DNA from 2 places in the Allobosea sp. Tri-49 genome. Region 1 is predicted to be linked to the other one. Evidence: riboswitches for the same ligand, from Rfam matches in the RefSeq annotation. Region 1 holds a riboswitch; the other holds the start of a gene.
What was found. A riboswitch is a leader RNA that binds a small molecule or an ion and turns the genes downstream of it on or off. The one in region 1 is predicted to bind thiamine pyrophosphate.
Positions count from the first base shown of each region.

Region 1 (7,057 bases):
GCGCTGGATGCGCTGGTCAAGATCATGGGCGGCCTGACCGGGATTGCCGTCGTGGCGCTGTGCGAGCGGCTTTGGCCGAAGCGCGTCGCCGCTCCGGTGATGGTGCGGCGCCAGGACTGAGCGGCCTGCCCGCCGCTTCTCCTCTGCCCCGTTATGCTGCCGGCTGCACGCTGGCGAAGGCCTCTGCGATGCGCTGCGGCGCCGTCGGGCGCGCATACATGCGTTCGAGATAGCGCTGGAGTCGCGGGAAGCCGTCGAGCAGCCCGTCTTCGTTCGCCCAATCCATCAGGTAGGCGGTGACGCAATCTGCCGCCCCCATCCGGTCGCCGACGATGAAGTCGCGCCCCGCCATATGGGCCTCCAGCACCGCCGCCATGCGCCTGAACTCCTCGCTGGCGAGCGTGATGTCCTGCGGCAGCCGCTTCTCCTCCGGATAGAGGAAGCTGTGCTTGGTGATGCGCCAGAGCGGCTGCTCCAATTCGGTCATCGCGAACAGGATCCAGCGATAGGCTTGCGCCCGCTCGTCGAGATCGTCCGGCAGCAGGCGTTTCTCCGGGAATTTCTCGGCCAGATAGAGGATGATCGCCGCCGATTCCGGCAGGACATTGTCGCCGTCGACCAGCACCGGCAGCTTGCCGGCGGGATTGAGCTTCAGGAATTCCGGCGTCTGCGCCTCGCCGCCAAGCAGGTCGACATGGACATAGTCGAACGGAACGCCGAGCTCCTTCAGGCCCCAAAGCGCCCGCAAAGTGCGGGTGGGCCCAAATCCGTAGAGCTTCATCATCGTCTCCTCCCATACATACCAATTGGTTTGTATTGATACCCCTCCGGCTGACAGCCTGTGTCAGCAATCTCTGCCGTGACCTGCCGCAGCGCCATGATCGCGCCACCATCGCACCTAGCTTGACCCGTCCCGAACGGCGCCGCGATCAATCGCAGCTGGCGCCCGCCCCTGGAGAACCGATGCGATGCTCGCCCGTTCCGCATTCGTGACGCCGCTGCTGTTGATTCTCGCCGCACCCGCCCTCGCCCAGACCGCAACGACGACGGCAGCTCCCGAGCCAGCTGCAGCAAGCAAGGCTCCCGACGCCTGCCGGTTGCTGCCGCAGGCCGATCTGGAAGCGCTCTTCCCCAGCCGTCCCATCACAGCGAAGGGCCCGACGCTGAGCCCGATCAGCCGTGGCCCGCAATATGCCGAGAGCTGCATGTATTCGGTGAAGCTGCCGAGCCCGACCTCGAAGATGGACCATGCCCGCTTCGCCTCGGTCACGGTGATCCGCTGGGACGGTGTCGCCAAGGGACGCGAGACCCCGGCCCAGGCCTTCGCCTCGATCAAGGCGACGCGCGAGAAGGTCGCCGGCGATCCGAAGATCACCCTCAAGCTCGAGCCGCTCGCCGGCATCGGCGACGAAGCCTTCCAGGAGACCAATTCGTCCAGCATCGTGATCCGCGCCCGCAAGGACGATCTGATCTACGCCGTCTCGCTCGATCTCTATTCCGAGCAGACCGCGCCGAACGCGCTCGCTCTGGCGAAGCAGGCGGCGGCACGCTGGCAGGGCGGAACCGGCATGGTCGACGCACCGACCAAAGTCGCTGCCAACAGCGCCGTGACAGTGCCGCAGGACACCCGCCCCTCCTCCGTCGCGCCTGCCGAGCAATGGCCCGACGCCTGCGCCCTGCTGACGCCGGCCGAGGTCAAGGCCGCCTTCCCAGACATGATAGTGAGCGACCCGCGCAAGCTGATGGGCAAGATCACCCATGAGAGCCGCGAAAACCGGCAGGAGGCCCTGCCGAATCCGATCGGCTGCCAGTTCGACGCCAAGCGCACGGTCGAAAAGGACGGCAAGCGCACGGTCGAACTCAACCAGATCCAGGTCAGCGTCCGTAACGTCGCCGCCAGCGAGGATCTGTCGAAGCGCTGGTTCCAGAGCGCGATCAAGGTCTCGGAGGCCAAGACACCGGTCGCGGGCCTCGGCGACGAGGCGGCGCTCGACATCATGAACCGCATCCATATCCGCAAAGGTCTGACCACGGTCGATGTCCGCGTCTCCGGCGGCGAGCGCGATCAGTCGCTGCACGATCAGGCCAAGGCGCGCGTCGGCGAGCTGGCGAAGATCGTCGCGGGGCGGCTGAAATAGCGTGCGGTCGCGGCGCCGCTGCTGATAGGGAGAGCCCGATCAGCAGAAGGCACCGATTCATGACTGCGCGTTTCACCGAGACCCTTCGCCAGGCCAGCCAGCCGGCCTGGTCGCAGTGCGTCGGCCACCGTTTCGTCCGCGAACTGCTCGATGGCTCGGTCTCCGACGCGGTCATGGTCCGCTATCTGGTCCAGGACCATCGCTTCATCGACAGCTTCCTGACCCTGCTCGGCGCCGCGCTCGCCGGCGCCGACAGCTTCGAGGCCCGCATCCGCTTCGGCCGCTTCATCGGCATGGTCAGCGGCGAGGAGAACACCTATTTCCTGCGTTCCTTCGCGGCGCTCGGCGTCAGCGAGCAGGAGCGCATCGAGCGCCCCGACAGCAAGCCCACCGCCGGCTTCAAGGCAATCATGCGCGAAGCCGCCGCAACGCGCTCCTATGCCGCCGCCCTCTCCGTGCTGGTCGTGGCCGAATGGCTCTATCTCGACTGGGCGCAGACTGCGTCCCAGCCTCTGCCGGCGAACTTCGTCCATGCCGAATGGGTCACGCTGCACGACAATCCCGATTTCCGGGATTTCGTCGGCTTCCTGCGGGCCGAGCTCGACCGCGTCGGACCAGGCGAGGCTGAGACCAGCCAGGACTTCTTCCTGCGCACCGTCGCGCTGGAGAAGGCCTTCTTCGACTCGGCTTATGACGGCGAAGCCTGATCGACCCCGTCTCGCCTGAGGCAGACGTGACAGGCGCGAGCCGCTCTGCCACAAGGGCTTACGAGAGACGGGGGCGTTCGCCGCAAGGTGAGCTGAGAAGCACCCTTCGAACCTGAACCAGATCATGCTGGCGGAGGGAGTCGCTCGGGGCAGCCTCGTCAGTGCTTATCCCCGTGCCCGCCTTCCACCGGAAAGGCGAGCCTTGACGACGCAGGACGCGACAGAGCGGAGCCTAGCTTCCGGCGCAAAGCCCATGATGGCCGCGCTCGCTCCGGCGCTGCGCACCATCCTCGTCCTGCTGCTGGCTTGGCAGGGCGCGATCTGGCTGTTCGGGCCGCCGCGCTACATCCTGCCTTCGCCGCTCGAGGTCGCCGCCGCCTTCCAACGCCAGCCCGCCTTTCTTGCCAGCCACAGCCTGACCACCATGGCCGAGATGGCGCTCGGCTTCGTGCTCGGCTCAGCGTTCGGCGCGCTGACGGCGCTCGCCATCGTGGCGCTGCCGCGGCTCGGGCGCCTGCTCTGGCCGGTGCTGCTGGTGCTGCAGTCCTTCCCGGTCTTCGTCATCGCGCCGCTTTTGGTCGTCTGGTTCGGCTTCGGCATGGGCTCGAAAGTGATCATGGCGACGATCATCATCTTCTTTCCCGTAGCCTCCGCCTTCACCGATGGCCTGCGCCGAACCGACCCCGAACTCATCGACGCCACCGCGCTGACGACAGCAACGCATTGGCAGACGCTGCGCTATGTCCGCCTGCCCTTGGCCATGCCCAGCCTGCTCTCAGGCCTGCGGGTCGCGGCACCGCTGGCGCCGCTCGGCGCCGTGATCGGCGAATGGGTCGGCTCCTCGGCCGGGCTCGGCTTCGTCATGGTCCAGGCCAATGCCCGCATGCAGACCGACACGGTCTTCGCCGCGATGACCGTGCTCGCCGTGCTCAGCCTCGTCCTGCGCCATCTCGTCGACACGCTCGGCCCGCACCTCATTCCCTGGGCGAGCGAGCAATGACGCTGCCCCGCTTCAAGCCGATCACGCAGAAGGATTTCGCCCGATGACCCTCCGCGCCCTCACCAGACGCGCCCTCCTCGCCACCGGCATCGCTTTGGCCGCCGGCCTCGCCAGCCCGGTCCGCGCCGCCGACAAGCTGACCGTGATGCTCGAATGGTTCGTCAACCCGGACCATGCGCCGCTCGTCGTCGCGCAGCAGCTCGGCCTGTTCAGGGAGGCCGGGCTCGAGGTCACGATGGTACCGCCCTCCGACCCATCCGCCGTGCCGCGCCTGGTCGCAGCCGGGCAGGCCGATATCGGCATCCACTACCAGCCCAATCTCTATCTCGATCACGCCGCCGGCATCCCGATCGTCCGCGTCGGCACCTTGGTCGAGACGCCGCTCAACAGCGTCATCGTCAAGGCCGACGGGCCGATCAAGTCCCTCGCCGACCTCAAGGGCAAGACGGTCGGCTATGCCGTCTCGGGCACCGAGACCACCCTGCTCGGCCAGATGCTGGCCAAGGCCGGCCTCAAGCTCGACGACGTCAAGCTGGTCAACGTCAACTTCGCGCTCTCGGCCGCGCTGATCGGCGGCAAGGTCGATGCCACCATCGGCGGCTACCGCAATTTCGAGCTGACGCAGCTGAAGCTCGAAGGCCATCCCGGCACGGCCTTCTATCCCGAAGAGCACGGCGTTCCCGCCTATGACGAACTGATCCTGATCACCCGCCGTGATGCCCTCGCCGACAACCGCCTGCCGCGCTTCCTCGATGCGATCGAGAAGGCGGCGCTCTATCTGACCAACCACCCGCAGGAGGCCTGGAAGCTCTTCATCGCCGCCCACCCCAATCTCGACGACGCCCTCAACCGCCAAGCCTGGACCGACACCCTGCCGCGCTTCGCCAAGCGCCCGCGCGCCCTCGACCAGCGCCGCTATGAGCGCTTCGGCGCCTTCCTCGTCGAGCGCGGCCTGATCACCAAGGCCCCGGCGCTCGCCGAGATCGCGGGCGAGGTGAAATAACGGGCGGGTCGCGGCGGCAGGCCCATCTGCCGTCGCGAGCCACCCCGCGCCCACATCAGAGCGGCCCTGTGCGTGCCGCTCTGGGTTCGGCGCCTATCGCGATGCTATGAGCCGGCTTCGCGGCCATAAGGCGGGCCCTCGCCCGCCATCGCAGCTGCGCCCGGCGAAATCACCCGCATGAACGTCAGCAAGCCGATCGCCTCCACCCGCCGCGCCGACCTGCCGGTGCTGTTCGCGCTCAGCGCGACGCATCTGCTCAACGACATGATCCAGTCGCTGATCCCGGCGATCTATCCGATCATCAAGACGGCCTACGCGCTGGATTTCGGCCAGATCGGCCTGATCACGCTGACCTTTCAAATCACCGCCTCGCTGCTGCAGCCGCTCGTCGGCCACTACACCGACAAGAACCCGATGCCCTATTCGATGGTCGTCGGCATGGGCTGCACGCTGACCGGGCTGATCGGCCTCGCCTATGCCGGCAGCTATCCGCTGCTGCTGTTGGCTGCGGCCTGCGTCGGGCTCGGTTCCTCGATCTTCCATCCCGAGGCGACCCGCATGGCCCGCAACGCCTCGGGTGGCCAGCAAGGGTTGGCGCAAGGCATCTTCCAGGTCGGTGGCCAGAGCGGCGGCGCGCTCGGCCCCTTGCTCGCCGCCTTCATCATCGTGCCGCGCGGCCAGACCAGCGTCGCCTGGTTCTCGGCCGCGGCCCTGCTCGCCATGATCCTGATGGTCTGGACGGCGCGCCGCTATGCCGAGCTGAGCAAGGCAGCTGCGGCCGCCCCGAAACCCGTGAAGGTCGCGGCTGCCGCGCCCGCGGCCCCCACCCATTCCAAGGGCCAGATCGCCTTCGCGATCACCATCCTGGTGATCCTGCTGTTCTCGAAGAACGCCTACTCGTCGAGCTTCAGCTCTTATTACACCTTCTATTTGATCGGGAAGTTCGGCGTCTCGGTGCAGGCATCGCAGCTGATGCTGTTCCTGTTCCTCGCCGCCGCTGCGGTCGGGGCGCTCGCCGGCGGCATCATCGGCGACAGGGTCGGCCGCAATCGCATCCTCTGGTTCTCGATCCTCGGCGCCCTGCCCTTCTCGCTGCTGCTGCCCTTCGCCGACCTGTTCTGGACCGGCGTGCTGACGGTGGTGATCAACCTGATCATGGCGAGCTCCTTCGCCGCGATCCTGATCTACGCGATGGAGCTGATGCCGGGCCGGATCGGCCTGATCGGCGGACTGTTCTATGGCCTGTCCTTCGGCCTCGGCGGGCTCGCGGCGGCGATCCTCGGCGAAGTCGCCGACTGGATCGGCATCGAGGCGGTCTACCGCATCTGCGCCTTCCTGCCGGCAATCGGCCTGCTCGCCTGGTTCCTACCGAAGGTCGAGCACCGGCGGGGATAGAATTCGCTACCGCCGCCAGCAGGACCGAGGTCGGGCCACTCAATCGGGGCAAGCCAGCGTTGCGGCACATTGCGTGCCACACGAACAACAACAGGACGTGAGTTTCAATGATCTACGAAATGCGCGTGTATCGCTGCCTGCCTGGCCGGCTTCCGGCTTTGCTCGACCGCTTTGACAAGGCCACGCTGAAGCTGTGGGACAAGCACGGCATCCGGCAAGCCGGCTTCTTCACCACGTTGATCGGGGAGTCCAATCAGGACCTGACCTATTTCCTGGCCTGGGAATCGCTCGCCGAGCGCGAGACGAAATGGACGGCGTTCGCGACCGATCCGGAGTGGACCGAGGTGCGCATCAAGAGTGAAGCGGACGGCCAGATCGTTGCCAACATCGTCAGCCAGATTCTGGCGCCGACGGCCTTCTCCGCGGTCAAGTAAGCCTGGACAGACGCTTGCCTATGCCAAAACAAAAGCAGCAAGGGCGACGTCGCCCTTGCTGTCAGTTGAGTTGAAGCCCTTGCGGTTACGCAGTCGCGGCAACGGTCCGGGGTTCGTCGCGGTACTGGTACCGTCTACGATGCAGGCTGCGCCTCCGGCATCTTCCATGTGCCGTTCAGGAACACGGCGCGAGGACGGTAGAGCCGGAATGTGTAATTCCACCCCTGCGTGATCGGCAGGCAGTTCGCGATCTTGCCGTCGCAGCCGCCGAACTGGATGTCGATCGCGCCATCGGCGCTTGTCTTGCCGGTGATGCTGTTGACCGAATAGGCGTCGTATTCGTTCTTCTGGAAGAAGCCTTTGTCGTTATAGACGCTGAT
Region 1 is NZ_CP017946.1:701,944-709,000, reverse strand. It holds gene BLM15_RS03490 (VanZ family protein) at 1-120, shown strand, start outside; gene BLM15_RS03485 (glutathione S-transferase family protein) at 152-784, opposite strand; gene BLM15_RS03480 (hypothetical protein) at 969-2,138, shown strand; gene BLM15_RS03475 (TenA family protein) at 2,198-2,845, shown strand; TPP riboswitch at 2,905-3,001, shown strand; gene BLM15_RS03470 (ABC transporter permease) at 3,102-3,845, shown strand; gene BLM15_RS03465 (ABC transporter substrate-binding protein) at 3,889-4,848, shown strand; gene BLM15_RS03460 (MFS transporter) at 5,026-6,243, shown strand; gene BLM15_RS03455 (NIPSNAP family protein) at 6,351-6,677, shown strand; gene BLM15_RS03450 (DUF1254 domain-containing protein) at 6,812-7,057, opposite strand, start outside.

Region 2 (7,057 bases), 2.6 Mb from region 1:
CCAGGCACCAGCGCGCCATGATCGAGCCGCCGCGCGAGACGATGCCGGTGACCCGAGATGCAGTGAGTGGAACGTAAGGCAGTCTCACGCCGGCATGGATGGTGAAGTAGTCGACACCCTGCTCGGCCTGCTCGATCAACGTGTCCTTGAAGACCTCCCAGTCGAGCTTGATCGGATCGCCGCCGACCTTCTCCAGCGCCTGGTAGATCGGCACTGTGCCGATCGGCACCGGCGAGTTGCGCAGGATCCAGGAGCGGATGTTGTGGATGTTGCGGCCGGTGGAGAGGTCCATCACCGTGTCGGCACCCCAACGGATCGCCCAGACCAGCTTCTCGACCTCCTCGGCGGCGCCGGAGGTCACGGCCGAATTGCCGATATTGGCGTTGATCTTGACCAGGAAATTGCGGCCGATCGCCATCGGCTCAAGCTCGGGATGGTTGATGTTGGCCGGGATGATGGCGCGGCCACGGGCGATCTCGTCGCGGACGAATTCCGGCGTGACGAATTCCGGCACCGAGGCGCCGAAGCTCTCTCCATCGGCATGGCGTTCCTTGGCGCCCTCCAGCATGGCGGCGCGGCCGAGATTCTCGCGATGCGCGACATAGATCATCTCGGGGGTGATGATGCCGGCTCGGGCGAACTCGTATTGCGTCGCCATCTGGCCGGATTTCGCCTCGAGGATCGGGCGCTGCGCCGGGCAGGCCGGCACGAGTTGAGCTTCGCTGATATGGCCGTTATCGGCGGCGGTGACAGCGCGGCCGGGCACGGTCTGGAAACCGCGGGCATCGAGCCAGGCGCGGCGCGGCTGCGGCAGGCCGGCATTGAGATCAATCGAGACGTCGGTCTCGGTGAAAGGGCCGGAGGGGTCGTAGATCCGCACCGGCGGCTCGGAATCCGTGGTGAGCAGCACTTCGCGGAAGGGCACCCGCATCTCGGGATGTCCGGGTGGCGCGACATAGATCTTGCGCGAACCGATGATCGGGCCGGTTGTCACCGACTGCGGCGCGGCCTTGACGCTGTTCTTCTGGGGTTTGGTGTGGGCATTCATCTTAGGATCTCCTCCCTCTCAGGTTCAGGAGATCCGGGGCGTCTGACGGTCCAGTCGCTGTCTGCGGATGCACTTGTGGCGCAGCCGCGTTCCAGTCCCTCCGCCGGTATGACCCGGATCAGGTTCGATGGGTTCGGCCATCAGGCCATCTCAGCTCTTGCGAGCACCCCTCGGAACGAGGCGGAGGTTAGAACTGTCCCGATCTCTGCGCAACTGGCAAAGGACCACGGCTTTGCGCCGCGCGGCCATGCGCGGTGAGCATTACACGTGGAGACGTCGGAAAATCAGGCAGTGATGTCGAGATTGCCGCCCTGGCCGGCGGGGAGCGTCGCCTGTTGCTGCTCGGCAGCCTGCTGGAGCATGGCGACCAGAGCTTGATCCGAATCGGCGTTCTGCTTGACCATTTCGAGCTGCAGCGCCTGCTGCGTCGCAGCCGACTTCATGCTGACCAGGCTTTGCGCGATCGCGACCGACATTTCGCTCATGGCAGGCTCCTCGCCACGACCATAGGTGGCGAGCCTTACCCGAATCTGAATCCGGAATGGCGACCTTTAAGGCCAGCTCCGATCAAGGCGCGATGATCGACGGCACCGGCTTCGGCATCGGAATCTCGCGGTTCGGCTCCGGCGGCCCCGAACGGTCTCGCGCCAGCCGCTCACGCTCGCGCCTTGCCTCGACGCGATCGGAGCGTAGCTCGAGCTTCTGCACCTCGCTCGCATTCGGCGCGATCGGCACACCGGGGGCGCGCTGACGCTGGAGTTGCGGCGGGGAGGACTGCGCGGCGGCGGCGTCCGCCACGATCAGCCCGGCGGCGATCAGTCCGAGGAGGACCCATGGGTTCTTGCGCATGGCATTGCTCCAGTCGGGCAGGCGCAAGACCAGCCTGCCCCAAGAAGGAACGCCAGGCAGGCCGGGATTGTTCCATGGCCCGACGAGAAAGGCGGGGCGGCTCGCACGCCGCCGCTCTTCATCTCACTGCTGGTTCTGGCCAGTCAGCAACGGCGTGATCCGGCGCAGGGTCACGCGGCGGTTCTCACGCGAATCGCCTTGCGTCTGGACCTTCGGGTACTGCTCGCCATAGCCCTGCGTCGTCAGGTTCTCGGCGGGAACACCGAAGTCGCGGGTCAGGATCTCGGCGACCGACTGCGCCCGCCGATCCGACAGCGAGAGATTGTCGACATCCGATCCGACCGCGTCGGTATGGCCCTCGACCATGAAGACCTCGTTCGGCGCGTGCTCGACTGCCTGGCGCACTGCTTGCGCGATCACCCGCAGGCGCCCGGCTTGATCCTGCGTGATGGTCCAGGAACCGGAGTCGAAATTGATCGTGTCGACGTCGACGCTGCGCATATGAGCGCGCAGATCGGGCGAGTAGCGGACCTCGTCGAGCGTGTAGCGGCGCGGCACCGGCGCGACCGGCGGGGCGGTGATCGTCTCGTAGATCAGCCGCTCGTCGGCGCGCTCGGCATCGACGATGTAGCGTTCGCGCGGGATGCGCAGCTCTGGCGGCGGCAGCACCACCACCTCCTCGGCGAAGCGGGCTTGCGGCCCGTCACGGCGAACGTTGTCGATCATCACGAACTCGGCGCCGTCGCGTTCGCGCCGCGACCGACGCAGCAGCCGGCCTTCGGTGTCGGTCACCGTGACGATCTGCGTGCCATCGGGGCGATTATAGATCGTCACATTCTCCTCGCCGCGGCGCTCGCTGCGGGTGTCGAGGCCGAGATCGCGGAAGCGCTGGGTCTCGTCGTAGCGGATGACGGCGCGGTCGTCGTCGCCGCGGATGATGGTGCGGCCGGGCTCGCGGATGATGGTGACATCGCCCTCGCGGCGCTCCTCGCGCCGGCCGCGGACATCATCGAGCCGCGTCGCGCCTTGCGTCGCCATGATGCCGCCGATCGCGGCGGCGCCGAGTCCGATCGCAGCCGCGCCGCCAAGGCCGATGCCGCCGCGGCGGCCCTGCCGGTCAGGCGCGGGTTGGCCGGCCGGCGCCTGACCTTGGGGAGGCTGCACCTGTCCGGGAGCAACGCCCGGCCGCAAGGGCGCGCCGGGCTGGCCGACGCCGGGCGCCGCTTGCGACGGCACCGTTCCCGGCTGGGCAGGAACGCTCGGCGCACTTGCGGCATTCGGGGCGACAGGCGGCTGGCCGGGAACGGCCTGTCCAGGCACGGCCTGAGCCGGAGCGGCCTGGCCGGGCTGGCGGCCGGGTCCGGCCGGTGGTTGGGACGGAGCCGTCTGCGTGGGTGCAGCAGTGCCAGGCTGCGAAGGTACAGTGCCGGGCTGCGCCGGGGCTACCGGGGTGCGGCCGACCGGCGGTACGGCTGAAGGCTGTCCCGGCTGAGGCTGGCCGGCCCTCGGCGCAGCCCCTGGGGCGGGAACCATCTGTCCCGGCGCGGGCTGGCCCGGAGCCGCTTGGCCGGGCTGGCGGGCCGGCCCCGGCGATGGTTGCGGCGGGGTGGGTTGTGACGGAGCCGCTCCGGGCTGCGGCGGAACTCCCGGCGGCCGGCCGGCGCCGGGCGCGGGCTGGCCGGGCTGCGGCTGAGTGCTACCACTGGGAGCGAGCTGGCCCGGCGCGGGGCGCGCAGGCGCGGCCGGCGACGACGGAGTAGCTGCGGGCGGCATGGTCGGGGCCGTCTGCGGCGACGCAGGGCGGCGCTGAGTGCCGTCACCCGCCGGCGCTCCCGGCGCGGGAGGCTGGGCCGATGGCGCGGCCGGCCGGGCGGGCGCCGGCTGCGGGGCGATCTGGCCCGGAGCGGGACGCGGCGGTGTGGTCGGCGCGACCGAGGGAACGCGCGGGGCGCCCTGCGGAGCGGGCGGCGCGACTTGACCCGGCGCGGGGACCGGAGGCGGCGCGGGACGGCGCGGCTGCTCGGGCTCGGCCCGGCCGGCCGGAGGCGCCGCTTGCGGCGCGGATGGCGGACGCGGGGCGCTCGGGGCCACCCCGGACGGACGTTCCGGCACAGCGGGGCGGGCCGCCGGCGGCTGACCCGGTGCAGGGCGAGCGCCGGGGCGTTCCTGTCCGCCGGGGGCGGGACGCTCCTGCCCGCCAGGGCGCTGGCGGCGCGGATCAGGCCGCTCGTCATCGCCCGACTGAGCCTGGGCAAGCTGGAGCGATGGAGCGGCGAAACTGCCCTGCGACAGTGTGATGGCGGGGATGAGGGTGCCGAGCAGGAGCAGGTTTTTCGTGCGCATCATGACATCCGTTTCCAGTTGTTCTTCCGGAGATGAACGCCCCCGCGCCCTGAATTCCGAATGAACCGAAAACGGCCGAAATCGGGCACGGTTCCGCTGACCCAGCGGCAACCGGCCGATATTTTGTGTCTGTCAGAGCCCCGCCTGCGCCTTCACATAGGCCGCGATCTCGGCATGCGTCGCGAACCAGACGTCGCCCTTCGCCTTGGCGTGGCGCACCAGTTCCTCGAGAATCCAGAAGCGCGAGCGATAAGTGATGATGTGCGGATGCATGGTGAGCAGGAAGAGCCCGCCTTCGGCGTAGGCGCCGTCGAATTCGCGCTTGAAGATGTCGAACACCGCCTCGGGCGCCGTATAGGGCCGCAGCGCCTGGAAGCGGTTCATGTTGAAATAGACCGCATCGTCGCGAATCCACTCGACCGGCAATTCGACCATGCCGGTCGGCTCGCCCTTCTCGATTAGCTCGTAGGGATCGTCATCGGCGAAGAGCGAGGAATCGTAGATCAGGCCAAGCTCCCGCTCGATGGCGAGCGTCACCTCGGAAAAATCCCAGGACGGCGTACGCATGCCGACGGGCCGGACACCCGTGACCTTTTCCAGCGTGTCGGCCGAGCGCAGATGCAGTTCGCGCTCCTGCTCGGGCGGCACGGCGGTGTTGACCTCGTGGATCCAGCCATGCAGGCCGATCTCGTGGCCTTCCGCGACGACGCGGCGCTGCTCGTCGGGATAGAGCAGCGCGGTCACGGCCGGCACGAAGAAGCTCGCTTTGATCTCCTCGCGCGCCAGCATGGAGAGGATGCGCGGCATGCCGACACGGTTGCCGTACTGGCCCCAGGAGAGCCGACCAACCGACTTGCCGCCGTCGCGCAATTCGTTGGTCTCGTGGTCGACATCGAAGGAGAGCGCCACGGCGCAACGCGCCCCGCCGGGCCAGGCCTTGGGCTTGAGATTGCGACCGGCACGGACCTGCTCGACCTTGCCGCGCCAGGTCTCCTCCGGCCATTGCCACGGCTTCAATTCGGTCATGGCGTTCCTCCTGTCCTCGCTCACGCCGCCGCTTCGGGCAGCATCGGCACGGCCGCGAGCAGCCGCTTGGTGTAGTTATGCTGTGGGTTGTCGTAGACCTCGGCCGCCGACCCCTCCTCGACGATGCGGCCGCGGTACATCACCGCGACCCGGTCGCAGAGATGCCGGACCACCGAGAGGTCGTGCGAGATGAAGATCAGGGTCAGGCCGAGCTCGGCCCGCAAGCGCATCAGCAGGTTGATGATCTGCGCCTGGATCGAGACGTCGAGCGAGGCGACCGGCTCGTCGCAGACGACGAGGTCGGGCTGCATGGCGAGCGCGCGGGCGATGGCGACGCGCTGGCGCTGCCCGCCGGAGAATTGATGCGGATAGCGATCGGCGAAAGCCGGATCGAGCCCGACAGCCGCAAGCCAGTCGCGGACATAGTCGCGAGCGCCGGCCTTGCCGACCAATCCATGGGCGAGCGGGCCCTCGGCGATGCCGTCGCCGATGCGCATGCGCGGATCGAGCGAGGCGAACGGGTCCTGGAAGATGGTCTGGATGCGGGTGGTGAGCTTGCGCGGCTCCTGCCCCTCGCTCATCACTGGCCAGCCTTCGAAGCGGACCGTGCCCGATGACGGCGCATAGATGCCGGCGGCCATGCGCCCGAGCGTGGACTTGCCCGAGCCGGATTCGCCGACCAGCCCGAGTGCCTCGCCGCGCGGCACGGTCAAGGTGACCTCGTCGACGGCCATCACGGCGGGAAGCGGCTGCACCAGGCCAAGTTTCACGCCGAGCCCGCGCAGCGCGCCGGGCCGGGTCTCGAAACGCTTGCTGACGCGATCAGCGACGAAATAGGGCGCGCCGAGCACCGGCGCTGCAGCGGCTGCTGCCGGCTTGCGGGCGGGCGGGGAAGCATCGGGCACGCCGCCTCCGCGCAGCAGGAATTCGCCGGGTTTGGCGCGCGAGGGCAGCGCATCGAGCAGGGCGCGGGTATAGGCGTGCTGCGGGCGCGTCAGTACGTCGAGCGTCGGGCCCGCCTCGACGATCTTGCCGAGCCGCATCACCGCGACGTGCTGGGCGATCGAGGCGACCGTGGCGAGGTCATGGCTGATCCAGATCAGCGCCGTCCCGAGCTCGGCGACGAGTTCCTTCATCTCGACGAGTATCTCTGCCTGGATCGAGACGTCGAGCGCGGTCGTCGGCTCGTCGCAGATGATGAGCTTTGGGTGGTGTAGGAGCGCGATCGCTATGGCGACGCGTTGGCGCATGCCGCCCGAGAGCTGGTGTGGGTAATAGTCGACCGTGTCCTCGGGCCGCGGGATGCGGACTTGCGCGAGGCCGGCAATGGCGCGCCGGCGCGCCTCGGCACTCGAAACCGTCTCATGCGCCTCCAGCGCCAGCCTGATCTGCTCGCCGATGGTCAGAACCGGGTTCAGCGTCATCAGCGGATCCTGGAAGACCATCGAGACGACACGGCCGCGCAGCTTGCGCAACTCGTCCGGCGGGAGGCCGACCAGCTCGCGACCGTCCAGCTTGACCGAGCCGCTGGCGACGCGGCCAGGTGGGTCGATCAGGCCGATGATCGAGAAGCCGGTGACGCTCTTGCCAGAGCCGGATTCGCCGACGAGCCCCATCACCTCGCCGCGACGCAGCGAGAAAGAGACGCCGTCTACCGCTTTCACGACGCCGGCGCGGGTGAAGAACTGCGTGGTGAGGTCGGTGATCTCGAGCAGCGGCGCTGCGGCCACGCCAGCCTTCATCGCTTCAGCCTCGGATTGACCTGGTCGCGGATCTGGTCGCCGACCAGGT
Region 2 is NZ_CP017946.1:4,053,723-4,060,779, reverse strand. It holds gene thiC (phosphomethylpyrimidine synthase ThiC) at 1-1,048, opposite strand, end outside; TPP riboswitch at 1,126-1,229, opposite strand; gene BLM15_RS19580 (hypothetical protein) at 1,333-1,533, opposite strand; gene BLM15_RS19575 (hypothetical protein) at 1,616-1,897, opposite strand; gene BLM15_RS31915 (OmpA family protein) at 2,021-3,217, opposite strand; gene BLM15_RS19565 (polysaccharide deacetylase family protein) at 4,373-5,266, opposite strand; gene BLM15_RS19560 (dipeptide ABC transporter ATP-binding protein) at 5,287-7,008, opposite strand; gene BLM15_RS19555 (ABC transporter permease) at 7,005-7,057, opposite strand, start outside.
Region 2: linked by a shared signal. The riboswitch ahead of thiC (phosphomethylpyrimidine synthase ThiC) and the one ahead of BLM15_RS03470 (ABC transporter permease) in region 1 are both predicted to bind thiamine pyrophosphate.